Regions from separate parts of the Clostridium malenominatum genome, predicted to be linked through region 3. Evidence: riboswitches for the same ligand, from Rfam matches in the RefSeq annotation. Region 3 holds a riboswitch; each other region holds the start of a gene.
What was found. Region 3 has a riboswitch for S-adenosylmethionine ahead of ABDZ69_RS09810 (O-acetylhomoserine aminocarboxypropyltransferase/cysteine synthase family protein). Riboswitches for the same ligand answer to the same signal wherever they lie in the genome.

Region 1 (5,735 bases), on a different contig from region 3:
AATTTGCTTAGAAGTTTTTGCATAGTTATCTCCTTATCAGCTTTCGAATATTCTACTAGCATTATAATATAAAGTTATAAACAAATAAAGAATATAATTATATTAAATGCATTAATTTGAAGAAATGTGAAGGAAATAAGAGTAATATAGAGTAATAATCGTTACATTGCCCATAATGGCTGTTTTCGAGGTTGAATTTTATTAAATAAGAATGTATACTATTGCTTGTTAACAAATTAAGAATATTAATAATGAAATGTGCTGGCATGGCTCAACGGTAGAGCAGCTGACTTGTAATCAGCAGGTTGTAGGTTCGATTCCTATTGCCAGCTCCACAAATGGAAGTGTTCCCGAGTGGCTAAAGGGGGCAGACTGTAAATCTGTTGGTAGTACCTTCGATGGTTCGAATCCATCCACTTCCACCAATTTTAATTAATATTTTTAGATTGTTAAGTTATTAAATATGCTGGCATGGCTCAACGGTAGAGCAGCTGACTTGTAATCAGCAGGTTGTAGGTTCGATTCCTATTGCCAGCTCCATATATGGAAGTGTTCCCGAGTGGCTAAAGGGGGCAGACTGTAAATCTGTTGGTAGTACCTTCGATGGTTCGAATCCATCCACTTCCACCAAAAAAAGACACTGTTGATAGTGTCTTTTTTATTTTGATTAAGTAAAAAATTCCCCGTTGACACGGTAATGAGGTTATGCTATAGTTTTTAGAGTAAAATAGAATAAAAAGCTCTTATCAAGAGAGGTGGAGGGAAATGGGCCCTATGAAACCCGGCAACCAGCTATTATGCTAAGGTGCCAATTCCAGCAGATAATATCTGCAAGATAAGAGAAAAGGAACATTGTTACCTCTTCTTATCGAAGGGGTTTTATTTTTATAAAAATTAAATTGGAGGGTAAAAAGATGAGAAAATTGTTTACTTCAGAATCAGTAACAGAAGGGCATCCAGATAAGATATGTGATCAGATTTCTGACTCGGTGTTAGATGCTATACTTGAAAAAGATCCTAAAGGAAGAGTAGCTTGTGAAACTACAGTAACTACAGGGATGGTTTTAGTTGTTGGAGAGATAACAACTAATTGTTATGTAGACATTCCTAAAATTGTTAGAGAAACTATAGAATCCATAGGTTACACAAGAGCTAAATATGGCTTCGATAGTGATACTTGTGCTATATTAACATCAATTAATGAACAATCACCAGACATTGCCATGGGAGTAAATGAATCCTTAGAATCTAAAAAAGGAGAAAAGGATGTAGAAGAAGCTATAGGTGCTGGAGACCAAGGTATGATGTTTGGATTTGCTACAAATGAAACTCCGGAATATATGCCAATGCCAATAGCTACTGCTCACAAACTTGCTAGAAAGTTATCAGAAGTTAGAAAAGATGGTACACTTTCATACTTAAGACCAGACGGAAAAACTCAGGTTACGGTAGAGTATGAAGATGGAAAGCCAGTTAGAATAGACACTATAGTAGTATCTACCCAACATAGTCCAGAGGTTACTAGGGAAGAGATAGAAAAAGATATACTAAAATACGTAGTTAATGAAGTGGTTCCTCAAGAACTCCTAGACGAAAATACAAAATACTATATAAATCCAACGGGAAGATTCGTTGTAGGTGGACCTCAAGGAGATGCTGGCTTAACAGGAAGAAAAATAATAGTTGATACCTATGGAGGATATGGAAGACACGGTGGTGGAGCTTTCTCAGGAAAAGATCCTACAAAGGTTGATAGATCCGCAGCCTATGCAGCAAGATGGGTAGCTAAAAATCTAGTTGCCGCTGGAGTGGCAGATAAAATAGAAATCCAATTAGCTTATGCTATAGGAGTTGCAAGACCAGTTTCTATTGCTGTAGATACTTTTGAAACAGGAAAAATATCAGATGATAAAATAGTAGATATAATAAACAAAACATTTGATTTAAGACCTGCGGCTATAATTAATTATTTAGATTTAAGAAAACCTATTTACAAGCAAACTGCTGCATATGGTCACTTTGGAAGAACAGATTTAGATCTTCCATGGGAAAGATTAGATAAAGTTGAAGAAATAAAAAAATATTTATAAAATATACGAAAAAAAGGAGGGGTTTTAAATAACCTCTCTTTTGTTTGTATAAGGAAATAATATGGTATAATATAAATTAAATTAACAATTTAGGAGAGGTTTTATGGCAGAGATACAGGGAAGTGTGGAAGCTATTGTTTTTAAAAATGATGAAAATGGATATGTGGTAGCTAGGATAAAAGAAAAAAATAAACTAATAACCATTACGGGATGTATACCCTATATAATTGAGGGCCAAGAATTAAATCTAATAGGGGAATGGGTCACTCACCCTCAATTTGGGGAGCAATTTAAAGTTGACATTAGTGAGGAAAGCTTGCCAAATACAACAAAGGGTATAGAAAGATATCTAGCTTCAGGAGTAATATCTGGCATAGGACCTGTAACTGCGAAAAAAATGGTAGAAATTTTTGGAGAGGAAACCTTTAATGTTTTAGAAAATAATATTGAAAGGTTAAAAGAAATAGAAGGCATAGGAGATAAAAAAATAGCTACTATCCAGGAATCCTTTAATAAACAAAGAGAGCTAAAAAATGTAATGATGTTCTTCCAAAATTACGGAGTAACCACTAATCAATGTTTAAAAATATATAAGAAATACAAAAATGATTCTATAAGAATAGTTAAGGAAAATCCATATATTTTAACAGAAGATATAGCTGGCTTTGGCTTTAAAACTTCTGATAAGATTGCTCGTAATTTAGGGATAGAATTAAACTCTCCTTTTAGAATTAGCTCTGGAATAAAATATATTATAAATCAGTTTTGTGGTTTAGGTAATACCTGTATGCCATATAATAGACTTGTAAAAGAAGCCATAGAAATTCTTGGAGTTGCTGAGGAACACATAAAAGAAAGCTTAATATATAATGCTTATGAAGGTAAGATTAAAATAGAAGAATGTAATGGAGAACAATATGTTTTTACCATACCCTATTTTTATTGTGAGTTAGGTGTAACAAAAAAAATTCTTACACTTTCTTTGTGTAACTTTAATAAACTAGAAATAGATGTGGATGATGAAATTAATAAATTTGAAAAAGATAATCAAATTAAATTTGCACCCTCTCAGAAGGAAGCTATAAAAGGAGCTTTAATAAGTGGGATAGAGATAATTACAGGGGGGCCAGGTACAGGAAAAACTACTATAATAAATTGTATAAGCCAAATATTTGAAAAGTATGGTATGACAGTTTTTATGGCAGCACCTACAGGAAGAGCTGCAAAAAGAATGAGTGAAGCTACAGGAAAGGAAGCCAAAACCATACATAGATTATTGGAGATGGGTATGAGTGAAGAAGAGGAGCTTTTTACAAAAACAGAGGAGTCTCCCTTGCAGTGTGACGTTATAATTGTAGATGAAGCCTCTATGATAGATATACTACTAATGCACAATTTATTAAAGGCCATATCACTAGGTACAAGACTCATAATAGTGGGAGATGTAGACCAGCTTCCCTCTGTAGGTCCTGGTAATGTTTTAAGAGATTTAATTGAAAGTAATTGTGTAAAGGTAGTAAAATTGAAAGATATATTCAGGCAATCCTCGAAAAGTATGATAACCCTTAATGCTCATAAAATTAATAATGGTGAAATGCCAGTACTAAATGAAAAGGATAAGGACTTCTATTTTATAAATGGTGAAGAGGGAACAGTAATTCTAGACACCATAGTAGGACTTATAGATAAGAGACTTCCAACCTTTAATAAAAGTTGGGATAAACTAAAACATATTCAAATATTAACTCCTATGAGAAAAGGAGTTTTAGGGGTAGACAATTTAAATGAAAAACTTCAACAGGTATTAAATCCTAAGTCGCCTAATAAGAAAGAAAAAGAATTTAGAGAAATGTTATTTAGAGTGGGCGACAAAGTTATGCAAATAAAAAATAACTATTCATTAAAGTGGAAAAGAATAGCTGGATTTGGGGAAAATGAAGGAATAGGTATATTTAACGGAGATATGGGCTATATAGAAGATATAGACGAAGAAAAAGATGTCATTACAGTAATTTTTGATGAAGAAAGAAAAGTTATATATGAAAGCATGTATTTAGATGAATTAGAATTAGCTTATGCTATAACCATACATAAAAGCCAGGGTAGTGAGTTCCCGGTGGTGGTAGTTCCAGCTTTTATGGGGCCGCCATTGCTTATGAATAGAAATTTACTATATACAGGTATAACTCGTGCAAAAAGTTTAGTTGTAATAGTAGGGTCTTTAAAGTCTATAAAGTTCATGATTGATAATAATAAAAGTTTTGAAAGATATTCCTTATTAAAATGGAGAATAGAAAACATCATGAATGCCGTAGATTAAAACTTAAATATATTGGAGTGTATAACGTATGTTTATAAATAAAATTCCTAAGTCTTATTCAGAAAGAGAAGGAATAGTTGAACAAATTTCAAATTGGGTATTTTCAGGAGAACAGTTTTTAAATATTGTAACTGTTCCTAACAATTCTTCTTTTGTTCTAACTAAGGCAATAGCGAACTTTTTAAGCTTAAATAAAAAAGTTTTATATATAACCAATGAAAAAGAAGAGAGTATTGATTTATTTAGAAATTTAAAAAGAAGAGCTATACCAAGAAACTATGGTTATTTAAGAAATGCAGCTATAGAAATTAATAAAAATTTAATAGTGTGTAATTGTGAAAATGCTTTAAGATTAAGAAATAAGTATGATTTGGTAATTTATGATGATATACGAAGCTTACCTATATATAACAAGTATGAAATTATTGATATAATGGCTAAATGTTCTTCGGATAATGGGAAATTAATTTCCTATTCCATAGAAGGAATTTTCAATAAGAAAAGAGAAATAAATCTTCCTGTTATGGAAAGTGCATTGCCATTGGTAGAACCTAGAGTAATAACTACTAAAATAGATTTAAATACAGATATACCCTATACTATTTATGAATATTTAAAATGGTGGCTTAAGCTGGAAAAGAGAGTGGTAATATATGTTCCTGATGAAGAAAGTGTAACCAATGTTTGTAATTATATAAGCAAGTATTGCAAAGGTCTAGCGAATAATATAATTTCCTACTATAAGAGTGAAAGGGATGAAAAGCCTTTATTAACCTTCAATAAATACAATAAAGGTATATTAGTAACAAATGATTTAAAGGAAAAATTAAGAGGAGTTTACAGGGGAAGAGAAGTCAATGAGATGATATTTTTTGCAAATAATAGTTTGTTTGATTATAGAAAGCTTGCATATCTTTGTGGTGAAGAAGCCATAAATAATATGAAAAGCAAAGAAATTATATTTGTAGCCAATGAAGAAACAGAACATATGGATAGGGCAAAAAATATTATAAGAAATTTCAATAAGGAAGCTTGGGAGATGGGATTATTAAATATTTAAAAGATATATTTGATAATGTACTCTCTGTACTTTTTAGTGAAGAAGAACAATGCCCTTTGTGTGAAAAAGTTGTAGAGAAAACTTCTCTTTGTCTTGCATGTAGGAATAAAATCGACTCCATTAATGAAGTCTTTGTAATAAGTGGAGAGGAATATAGTTTTAAAGGATATAGTGTAGGAGTTTATTCAAATGCTATGGTTGGAATGATTAAAAGATTTAAATATAGTAGAGATTTTCAGTGTGGAAGAGCTTTAGGAGAACTGTT
Region 2 (5,735 bases), 330 kb from region 3:
ATAAGAATTGTTAACCACATCAATCTATTTTTAGCTAATGTAAATACTCCTGTATCTAAATATGCTTCCTCTGAGGGAGCCATAGCAGCCATCTTTTGAAAGTCTTCTGTAGTTTCTTGATCAATTACGTCGATAATATCATCAATGGTAATAATACCCGTTAATCTGTCTTCCATATCAACCACTGGAACAACAATAATATCATACTTCTTAAACAAACTCGCTACGTACTCTTGATCATTTCCCGTATTTACATATACCACGTCTTTATTCATAACATCTTCGACTTTAAGGTTGTAATCACTAAGTATTAGCTTTCTTAATGAAACTATACCCTCCAGTTTTCTCTCTTCGTTAATAACATAGCAATTATAAATGGTTTCCTTGTTTATACCTGTATATTTAATATGTTCAATGGCCTCCCCTATGGTCATGTTCTTTTTAAGATCTACATACTCAATGGTCATTAAGCTGCCTGCTGAACTTTCAGGGTAATTTAGGAATTCATTTATAAGTTTTCTTTCCTCTACGTTAGAATGTTGTAATATCTTTTTTACTACTTTTGCTGGCATTTCTTCTAATAAGTCTATCATATCATCGAAATATAACTCGTCTATTATATGCTTAATTTCTTTATCCGTAATTGCTGAAATAATATTTTCTTGAACTTCACTACTAATGTAATTAAATACATCAACAGCTAAATCTTTTGGAAGCATTCTAAAAACAAGTATGGATTCCGATACATCTAGGCTCTCTATAATTTCCCCAACGTGAACTGGATTTAAGTTAATTATTTTTTCCCTCACATCAGTGTATTTTTTTTGTTCTATCATGGATAATATTTCGTCGTTTTCCCATTTCATTCACTTCAACTCCTACACATCACCATACCTTTAAAAGTTACGGCATATTTTCCTTTATTCAGTTTTATCATGCATTTATGAGGCTCGGGATCAATATCCATAACTATCACCTTCTATCTATAATATTATAATATAATCCAATACAGCAAAATAAAACTTAGATTTTACCTAAATAAAATCTAAGTTTCACTTACCATAAGTTTACCACACAAACAGGTATATATCAATTAAAAAGCTGGAACTACATTTCCGTCATATTTTTCTTCAATAAATTTTTTAATTTCTGGTGAAGTTAAGGCTTTTGATAACGCTTTTATATTTTCTTTATCCTTATCTTCTTTTCTAACCGCTAAAACATTTGCATAAGGTGAATTTAAGGACTCGATTGCTATAGCATCTTTAGTTGGATTTAATTCTGCTTCAATTGCATAGTTTGCATTAATAACAGCAGCATCCACATCTCCAAGTACTCTTGGAAGCTGAGCAGCATCAAGTTCTGTAATCTTAAAATTCTTTTTGTTTTCTGTTATATCTATTTTAGTTACTAGTTCTCCTGCCTTAACTTTAATTAACCCAGCATTTTCTAATACTCTTAAGGCTCTAGCTCCATTTGTAGGATCATTAGGTATTGCAATTTCTGCTCCATCCTTTAATTCTTTTAAATCTTTAATTTTATTTGAATATAAACCCATTGGCTCTATATGAACCTTTACAGTATAATCCAAATCGTATTTTTTCTCTTCAATAGTTTTATTAAGGAAAGGTACGTGTTGAAAGAAGTTTGCATCCAACTCTTTTTCGGCCAAAGCTGTATTAGGAATTTGATAATCTGTAAATTCTATAATTTTTAAAGCATAACCATCCTTCTCTAATACTTTACCCACTTCCTTTAAAATTTCTGCATGAGGTAATGGAGTTGCTCCTACAACTATTTCTTTTTTAGTTTCCTTTCCTCCTGCTGGAGCTGCAGTATCTTTAGCTTTATCATTTGAAGCTCCACATCCTGCTAATCCTATTGTTAATAATGCTGTTGCTAATAAAATTGATATTTTTTTCATTTTAAATGCCCCCTAAATTTTTATTATTTATTTAAATTTTTATAAACTACATTACCAAAACTCTGAATACACTGAACTAATATTATTAACACTATAACTGTATAAATCATAATATCTGGTTTAAATCTATTGTATCCATAGCTTATAGCTACATGTCCAAGGCCTCCTGCACCAATAGTTCCTGCCATAGCTGAGTAACCAATTAGATTAATAATTGTTAATATTATTCCTCTAATAATTGATGGAAAGGCCTCCTTTAACATAACTTTAAATAATATTTGTATGTTTGTAGCTCCAAAGGACTTTGCCGCCTCAATAAGCCCAGGATCAACTTCCTTTAATGCTGACTCTAGCACCCTTGCCACAAAAGGAGCTGCACCTATGGTAAGCGGCACTATGGCAGCAACTCTACCTATACTTTTTCCAGCAATTAACTTTGTCAATGGTATAATTGATATCATTAATATGATAAAAGGAAAAGATCTTAAAACATTGATTAATAAATCTAAAATACCATATATAAATTTATTTGGCTTTAATCCCTTTTCTTCAGTAACTACGAGAATTATAGATAATATAAATCCAATTATCACTGCAAAGATTGTAGAGTAGCTTACCATGAACAATGTATCCTTTAGCGCAGGTATTAATATGTCCTTATACATTTTACATCACCTCCCAATGAATGGATTTATTATTTAAATAAGTACATATTCTTTTCTCTTGCTCTTTTTCTATATTAATTATCAAGCTTCCTAAAACCTCTTGCCTAAAGCTTTCAAGCTTTCCCCATACAATTGAAAAGTCTACATTTAGCTCCCTAGCCATGGATGTTATTACAGAGCTTTCACTTACTTCCCCTGGAAAAAATATTTTAATATTAACTCCATGATTAGGAAGTAATTCTCCACCTTCTAATAAGTTTTTCAGTTCTCCTTCTGGTTTTAAGAAAAGTTCTTTTACAGGGCCATAAGCTTTTATTTCACCATCTTCAATTAAGGCCACTTTGTTACATACTTCTTTAATTACTTCCATTTGATGAGTTACTATTATTACTGTGATATTTAACTTTTCATTTATCTCCTTAAGAAGAGATAATATAGACTTAGTTGTTTCTGGATCTAAGGCTGAAGTAGCCTCATCACAGAGAAGTATTTTAGGTTCTAAAGTTAGTGCTCTTGCGATAGCTACCCTTTGTTTTTGTCCTCCACTTAATTGTCTAGGATGACTTTTTGATTTGTCCTCTAAACCAACTAATTTCAACAATTCTGTTACTCTTCGTTCTATTTCAAGTTTATTTTTGCCCCAAATTTTCATAGGTAGAGCTATGTTATCATAAACATTTAAAGTGTTTAGTAAATTAAAGTTTTGAAATATCATTCCCATTTCTTTCCTAAGCTCTCTAATTCCCTCTGAACTCAAATTGTTTATCTCGTGACCATCAACGGTTATGCTACCTTGGTTATAATCCTCTAAAGCATTTAAACATCTAAGTAAGGTGGATTTTCCTGCACCACTTCTTCCTATAATTCCAAATATTTCACCTTCATTAATTTCTAGATTAATATCTTTTAATACTACATTATCTTGAAAATTTTTACTTACTCCTTCAATTACTATCATGTCAGTCCCCCTTAAATACTAATAAAATAGACCTGAGAAATTCTCAGGTCTAACCTAATTTTTCTCATCTCCCGGCATATCACCGCAGGAATTAGCACCTCGTATCTCTACAGGTTGCTGGGTTTCACAGGGCCAGTCCCTCCACCTCTCTTGATAAGTTTTATTCAATTAATAAAATAAAGCCTGAGAATAAACTCAGGCTAACAACCTAATTCTTCTCATCTTTCGGCATATCACCGCTGGACTTAGCACCTTGTATTTCTACAGGTTGCTGGGTTTCACAGGGCCAGTCCCTCCACCTCTCTTGATAAGTAATGATATTGTATTTGCTTTTTTTATTATTATATAGGCATTATGATATATTGTCAACAGTAAATTTTAATTTTTATATTTTTTCAAATAGCTTTCTTTATTAGAGATTATTTTTTTAATGGCATATACAAAGTAATCTACTTCCTCTAAGGTGTTATAAATTCCAAAGCTTATCCTCACCATGCCCGGCCTACTACCCGCAAGTTTGGATATTTTCTTAACCTCTTCCTCACTAATATTTAATAGTCTTTGTATATATGGGTGAGCACAAAAACACCCACTTCTTACTCCAATACCAAACTCATAGGATAATATTTTAGCTACAGTCTCATGATACATTCCATCTACATTAAATGTGATAATAGAGACATTTTTATTACAGTCACTGCAATACATATTTAGACCTTTCACCCTCTGCAATGACCTTATAGCATGTTTTAACAGTCTATTTTCGTATTCTTCAATATTCTTCATACCCAATTTATCTAAAGTTTTAATAGCTGATGTAAGAGCTACAACCCCTACAACATTTGGTGACCCAGACTCGTCCTTTTCAGGAGTGTGAAGCCATTTAACAGAATCTAAAGTTACAACATCTACAGTTCCTCCGCCACTATAATCTGGTGGCAAATTCTCTAATTCATCTTTTGCACCAATTAACACCCCTATTCCAAAAGGTGCATACATTTTATGTGCAGAAAATACTAAATAATCTATATGCTCTTCAGAATCTATAGCCTTCACATTAACTGGTGCATGTGGAACTAGCTGTGCTCCATCTACTAATATTTTAGCACCATATTTATGTGCAATTCTCGCTATATAATGAATGTCGTTTTTATATCCGGTAACGTTTGAGGCTCCAGTAACTGCAACAAGTTTGACTTTACCTCCATGCTTTTTTAATCTTTCTTCTAAATCATTTAAACATAATTTACCGTGATTATCTATTTTAACATGCTCTAATTTAAACTTTCTCCATGGAAGATCATTTGAATGGTGTTCCATCTCTGTAGATAAAATAATGTCATCTTTATATTTATTATATAACATATTAGACAATTTATTTATAGCTTCCGTAGTATTTTTAACAAATATCACTGACGAATTATTTAAATCCGCCCCCACAAATTTTGCTACAACCTTTCTTCCATCATCATAAAGTTTAGTTGATACCTGAGATTTATACCCCATACCCCTGTGAATCGATGAGTAATAAGGTAAAAAGTCTAATAAGTCTTCAACAACCTTTTTAAATGCCGGAGTGGTTGCAGCATTATCTAAATTTACATATCTTACTTTTCTACCATCAATTAAAGGTACTATTGCATTTTCCCCTAATACTAAATTATAATTATTATACATTATTTTCCACCCCTAATATTTCTCTTTATATATACTATGAGAATAGGGTAAAATGAAACCTTAATTTTAATCTATTTTTTTGCATACTTATCAATTATGGTTCTTGTAACAATAAGATAAATAATTAAATTACTAGGAGTATTTAATATACCAAAAATTCCCCATAGCCAATAATTTTTTTCTCCTCTTTTTTTGGCATCATTAAACATCCATAGTCCTTGTAGGAGAAGTATTGGAATAAGAATTATTAAACCAATCAACTGCAATCCATCTAATTTCATATATTACTTCCCTCCGTTATTCTACTTTTAGAAATAGGTATTATGATGATTGGCCCTATTAGAAGCATAAATACTTGAAAATAAACCATATATCTAATTCCTAGAATAAAAAATATACTATACAAAAGGACTATTATACAAAAAGATATCCCTATAAAAAGTAAATTTTCTCGTCTCTTTTTTCTACTTTCCATAATATTTAATGCATTTTCAATTATATCCTCTATATC
Region 3 (5,735 bases):
TATGCTAATTTACTTTGTCCATTGGTTACTTTCTTTAACTCATCTAAAGCTAATTTAGCTAAAGATTCATCATCCTGAGAAGTCATAGTAACTCCCTTTATGTTTTGTATGTCTGAGTTAGAGTCGAAGGTTACCACTGGTATACCTTTTTCAGTTAATTTTTTTACATCTTCTATGGTAGCTGCATCGTCACCATGAGAAATAATTACTCCATCATACCCTTTTTCCATAGCCTGACTTATAGCGTCGTGGAACTTTGCTGTATCTCCATTAGCGGTAAAGGTATCTACTTTAAATCCCATAGATTCCCCTTCTTTTTTAGCTCCTGCTAAATACTGAGCAGTATGGTCGTCTCCCCCTATTTTACGGATAACCATAATTTTTATACCATCAGAATCCTTAGCTATCTTTTCTGGGATATTCTTTGAGTATTCTACCTTTTTACTGTCTGCATCTACTTTCTTGTCTGATTTACTTCCACATCCTGTAAGTCCAGTTACTAACGTCATAGTAATTGCTAGAGTAAGAGTTAAAAACTTTTTATTCATACGTGATCCCCCTTAAAAATAATGATTTTAAAAGTTTAATAATACTAAAATTAACTTCTCAACTCGTTATAAAATATACACCCCCACTCAACTTCCCAAACGTTTACAATAGGTTCTCAAAAACAAACCAAAACATTCTAGTAAGAAACCAAATTTTTAACTATATATTAACATAAGATTTTGACACTTTCAATGCTTTTTTGATTTTAATTTGTTTATAATTGGTTTTATCTTTATTTCCTTTTATTGTTGCAATGTTTCAATATATCTTCTGCTACCTATTTACTCCTACACTGCATAAATTTCATTGACAATAGTTAATTTTTATAGTAGTATAGTTTAAAACTTAATAAAATATCTATCAAGAGCGGTGGAGGGACTGGCCCTATGAAACCCAGCAACCTGTTAATATAAGGTGCTAAATCCAGCAGCCAAAGGCTGAAAGATAGAAGTAACGTGAAATTAACCTCTTCTATTTTAGAAGAGGTTTTTTAATTTTATAAATAAAAGGGGCGATTTTAATGAGTAAAAAAATTTTAAATTTTAACACACTTCAAGTTCATGCAGGACAAAGTCCTGATCCAACTACAGGTTCAAGGGCAGTTCCAATATATCAGACATCCTCTTATGTATTTGAGAATGCCGACCACGCAGCAGATTTATTTGCATTAAGAGCAACAGGCAATATCTATACCAGAATAGGCAATCCTACCACTGATGTATTTGAACAAAGGATGGCGGCTTTAGAAGGTGGCGTTGGGGCACTTGCTACTTCTTCAGGTGCTTCAGCTATTACTTATTCTATATTAAATATAGCAAACTCAGGAGATGAAATTATCTCCGCTGCTACAATTTATGGAGGAACCTATAGTCTGTTTAAATCAGCACTACCTAAACTGGGAATTCACACTCGTTTTGTTAATCCTGACGATCCTGAAAACTTTAGAATAGCTATAAACGAAAAAACAAAGGCCATATTTATTGAAACTATAGGTAACCCTGGCATAAACTTAGTAGATATTTCAGCAATAGCTAGTATCGCTCATGAAAATGGCATACCACTAATTGTAGACAATACCTTTGGCTCTCCTTATCTAATTAAACCTTTTGAATTTGGCGCTGATATAGTAGTTCACTCAGCTACAAAATTCATAGGTGGTCATGGAACTTCCATAGGGGGAGTTATCGTAGACTCTGGTAACTTCAACTGGTCTGAATCTGGAAAATTCTCTGACTTTACAACTCCAGATCCAGGTTACAATAATATAGTTTATTCAAGAGATTTAGGAAAACTAGCATATATAGTAAAGGCTAGAGTTCAACTCTTAAGAGATACTGGAGCATGCATAAGTCCCTTTAATTCCTTCTTACTGCTACAGGGACTTGAAACTCTTTCATTAAGGGTAGAAAGACATGTTGAAAACACAAGAAAAATAGTGAAGTTTTTATCACAGCATCCTAATGTAGCTTGGGTAAATTATCCAGAACTTGAGGATAATAAATACAATGCTTTAGCTAAAAAATATTTTCCAAAGGGAGTAGGCTCTATTTTCACCTTCGGCATAAAGGGTGGACTTGAAGCAGGTAAAAGATTTATAAATAATCTACAAATATTCTCTATGCTTGCTAACGTGGCAGACGCTAAGTCCTTAGTTATTCACCCGGCTAGCACCACTCATTCACAGCTTTCTGAAGAAGCTTTACTAGCTGCAGGTGTAACTCCAGATATGATTAGGGTTTCCATTGGAATTGAAGATGTAGAAGATCTAATTTGGGATTTAAACGAAGCCCTAAAATAATTAAATCATCAAGGAGGTGATGAAATTTGCCTATTAAAATTCCTAACAATTTACCCTCTAGTGAAATATTAAATAATGAAAATATTTTTGTTATGGATGAAAAAAGGGCCTATCATCAAGATATACGCCCTCTTAAAATAGCTATACTAAATTTAATGCCAACTAAAATTGTTACTGAAACTCAGCTATTAAGGCTTTTAGGTAATACTCCACTACAAGTGGATATTACCCTCTTTCACCCTCAAAGTCATACATCTAAAAATACTCCCCAAGAGCATCTTCTATCCTTTTACAATACCTTTGATGAGATAAAAGAGAAAAGGTTTGACGGGCTTATAATAACAGGGGCTCCTGTAGAACATTTGGATTTTGAAGATGTAGACTATTGGGATGAATTAAAATTCATAATGAATTGGAGTATAACAAATGTAACTTCCACTTTCCATATCTGTTGGGGGGCTCAGGCTGGACTTTACCACCATTATAATATTCCTAAGCATACCCTCGACGAAAAAGCTTTTGGAGTATTTTCTCATAATGTAAATTATAAAAATGAAAAGCTCTTAAGAGGCTTCGACGATGAATTTTTTGCCCCTCATTCTAGACATACCTGTGTAAGTAAAAAAGATATAGAAAAGATTGATAGTCTTAAAATTCTTACCGAATACCATGAATGCGGTGTTCATATAGTGATGTCAATAGATGGAAAGCAAATATTTGTTATGGGTCATTCCGAATATGATCCTCTCACATTAAAATCAGAATATGATAGGGATATTTCTAATGGAGTTGCTATTTCTGTACCTAAAAATTATTATCCTGATGACAATCCTATAAAATACCCTATTGTACGATGGAGAAGCCATGCTAACCTTTTGTTTTCAAATTGGTTAAATTATTACGTTTATCAAGAAACCCCTTATATGCTTGATTAAAATTAGTGAATACAAAACAGGAGAAAAAATCATCCTTAATCCTTTATGACTTTTCTCCTGTTCTCCTATATTTATAATTCTTTTAACCAGTAATCTCAGCTATATTCTGCATTTCCATAAGCTGTACCTTATTGTCCCCCGCCATCATAATAATATCCCCTGCTTCAATTATAGTTGCACCGCGTGGGGTTATTAACTTACCCTCTCTTCTAATCATTACTATCAATATATCCATAGGTATATCCAGGTCCATTATAGCCTTTCCTACCATTTCACTGTGCCCAGGGATTTTTACTTCCAAAAGCTCTGCGTGAATTTCTCCTGAATAATCAGTAAAGGTTTTTAGCACTGTTTCTTCTTCCGCCACTAAATCAAGTTTTTTAGCTATAGGAATAAAAAGCGTTCCTTGAACCAAAACCGACACCAGCGCTATAAAAAATACAATATTAAATATTTCATCTGCGACTCCAAGACCTGCTGTTAATGGGTATGTGGCAAAAACAATGGCAGCAGCACCACGAAATCCTACCCAGGCAACAAGCAACTGTTCCTTAATAGGCTTTTTGAACAAAGTCAAGACAATGAATATAGCCACTGGACGGGCGATAAAGATAATAAAAAGTGCAATTACCATTCCCTTCATGGATACACTAGGTAATCTGGATGGAAAGGATAGTAATCCTAAGGTGAAGAATAAAAGAATTTGCATAAGCCAAGACAATCCATCAAAATAACGAACTAAGCTTATTTTATGAACAAGTCTACTGTTCCCCAAAATGAGCCCTGTAATATAAACAGCTAAGAATCCATTCCCTGAAAGTAGTCCAGCACCAGCATATGATAACAATGCCGTACTAATAACGATGATGGAATAAAGTCCATCAATATCAAGATTAATATTATTTATAAGCCATACTGAAAGTTTACCTACAATAGCACCAACTAGCACTCCTATTGCAATTTGAGTTAGCAAAAGCACTACTATACTTTGACCTTTACCTAATATTAATCCAAGAAAAACAGTGGTTAACATATAGGCTATTGGGTCATTTGATCCACTCTCCATCTCAAGCATGGGAGCTAAACCATTTTTAAGGTTAAGTTGTTTTGAACGAAGGATAGAAAACACCGACGCTGCGTCCGTAGATGATACAATGGAGCCTAGTAACATTCCTTCAAGAAAAGTAAACCCAAATACAAAATGAACGAAAACTCCTATTAAAAAGGCTGTAAGAACTACTCCTAGGGTTGCAAGCGCACCGGCGGCCAAAGCAACTGGTTTTGCTGTTTTCCAGCTTGTACCGAATCCCCCTGAAAACATAATAAATATAAGCCCAATATTACATAAGCTTTCTGCAAGCTTTGGATCATTGAAATAAATACCTCCTGGTCCATCAGACCCCATAAGCATTCCCATAGCAAGAAATATCACAAGGGTTGGTATCCCATATTTGTATAAAACTTTACTGGAAACTGCGCATATAAGCAGAATAATTCCTGCGACAAATAATACAGCCATCTAACTCCTCCTTTTCATCTTAAATTTATCCATATTTTATTCTATCAGTTTATGAAGTTAAAGACTAGACTTTATTTCTTCTTAGTACTGCAAAAATAGACTTTATGTTATATAATTAATACAAAAACTAAAGGTGGGTCTAGATGAGAAATTTAAAAATGACAATAGAATATGATGGAACTAGATATAAAGGATGGCAAAAACAAATTAAAGATGTTTCAACCATACAAGATAAAATAGAGACTGTTTTATCTAAAATGACAGGAGAAGATATTCAGGTAATAGGTTGTGGAAGAACGGATTCCGGTGTGCACGCTGAAAATTACATAGCGAATTTTCATACTAACTCTAATCTTAGCGTAGAGGAAATGTTAAGTTATTTATATACATTTTTACCTGAAGATATACTGGTAAAATCCATGAAAGATACCAGCGAAAGATTTCATGCAAGGTATAATATAAAATCAAAAACCTATGTTTATAGAATAAATAACAATAAATTTAGAAGTGTATTTAACAAAAAATATTATTATCACATTACCGAAAAGCTTAATTTAAGTGCAATGAGAGAAGGAGCAGAATTTTTAATCGGAACTCATGATTTTCAAAGCTTTACCAGATTGAAATCTAATGATAAATCAACTATTCGAACTATCAATTATATAAATATTACAGAAAATCATGGTATGATAGAAATAGAAATTAACGGAAATGGTTTTTTATTAAACATGGTTAGAATCATTGCTGGAACTCTTCTAGAAGTAGGTAAAGAAAGCATTAAACCAATAGATGTAAAAAAAATATTAACTGAAAAGAAAAGAGCAGAGACTAAATTAATTCTTGACGCAAAAGGATTATGCTTAAGAGATGTTCAATATTAGCAGTTAAATTATGGTGTAGCAGAAGCATACTAAATTCTTAGATTTTGGTATGC

Region 1: it holds a riboswitch for S-adenosylmethionine, as region 3 does, so the genes downstream of both, metK (methionine adenosyltransferase) here and ABDZ69_RS09810 (O-acetylhomoserine aminocarboxypropyltransferase/cysteine synthase family protein) in region 3, are expected to answer to the same signal.
Region 2: it holds a riboswitch for S-adenosylmethionine, as region 3 does, so the genes downstream of both, ABDZ69_RS08160 (methionine ABC transporter ATP-binding protein) here and ABDZ69_RS09810 (O-acetylhomoserine aminocarboxypropyltransferase/cysteine synthase family protein) in region 3, are expected to answer to the same signal.

What each region holds. Positions count from the first base shown of each region.
Region 1 covers NZ_BAAACF010000003.1:350,307-356,041, reverse strand. Annotated here, with positions in the region: gene ABDZ69_RS13550 (tRNA 2-thiocytidine biosynthesis TtcA family protein) at 1-23, opposite strand, end outside; tRNA gene ABDZ69_RS13545 (tRNA-Thr) at 261-335, shown strand; tRNA gene ABDZ69_RS13540 (tRNA-Tyr) at 341-425, shown strand; tRNA gene ABDZ69_RS13535 (tRNA-Thr) at 466-540, shown strand; tRNA gene ABDZ69_RS13530 (tRNA-Tyr) at 546-630, shown strand; SAM riboswitch class I at 741-842, shown strand; gene metK (methionine adenosyltransferase) at 915-2,090, shown strand; gene recD2 (SF1B family DNA helicase RecD2) at 2,194-4,410, shown strand; gene ABDZ69_RS13515 (hypothetical protein) at 4,439-5,470, shown strand; gene ABDZ69_RS13510 (ComF family protein) at 5,443-5,735, shown strand, end outside.
Region 2 covers NZ_BAAACF010000001.1:1,602,392-1,608,126, forward strand. Annotated here, with positions in the region: gene mgtE (magnesium transporter) at 1-866, opposite strand, end outside; gene ABDZ69_RS08150 (MetQ/NlpA family ABC transporter substrate-binding protein) at 1,094-1,924, opposite strand; gene ABDZ69_RS08155 (methionine ABC transporter permease) at 1,948-2,589, opposite strand; gene ABDZ69_RS08160 (methionine ABC transporter ATP-binding protein) at 2,591-3,547, opposite strand; SAM riboswitch class I at 3,609-3,707, opposite strand; SAM riboswitch class I at 3,763-3,861, opposite strand; gene ABDZ69_RS08165 (aminotransferase class V-fold PLP-dependent enzyme) at 3,926-5,224, opposite strand; gene ABDZ69_RS08170 (sigmaY antisigma factor component) at 5,296-5,505, opposite strand; gene ABDZ69_RS08175 (hypothetical protein) at 5,502-5,735, opposite strand, start outside.
Region 3 covers NZ_BAAACF010000001.1:1,930,569-1,936,303, forward strand. Annotated here, with positions in the region: gene ABDZ69_RS09805 (sugar ABC transporter substrate-binding protein) at 1-548, opposite strand, end outside; SAM riboswitch class I at 904-1,000, shown strand; gene ABDZ69_RS09810 (O-acetylhomoserine aminocarboxypropyltransferase/cysteine synthase family protein) at 1,070-2,347, shown strand; gene metA (homoserine O-acetyltransferase MetA) at 2,374-3,282, shown strand; gene ABDZ69_RS09820 (potassium/proton antiporter) at 3,365-4,801, opposite strand; gene truA (tRNA pseudouridine(38-40) synthase TruA) at 4,945-5,682, shown strand.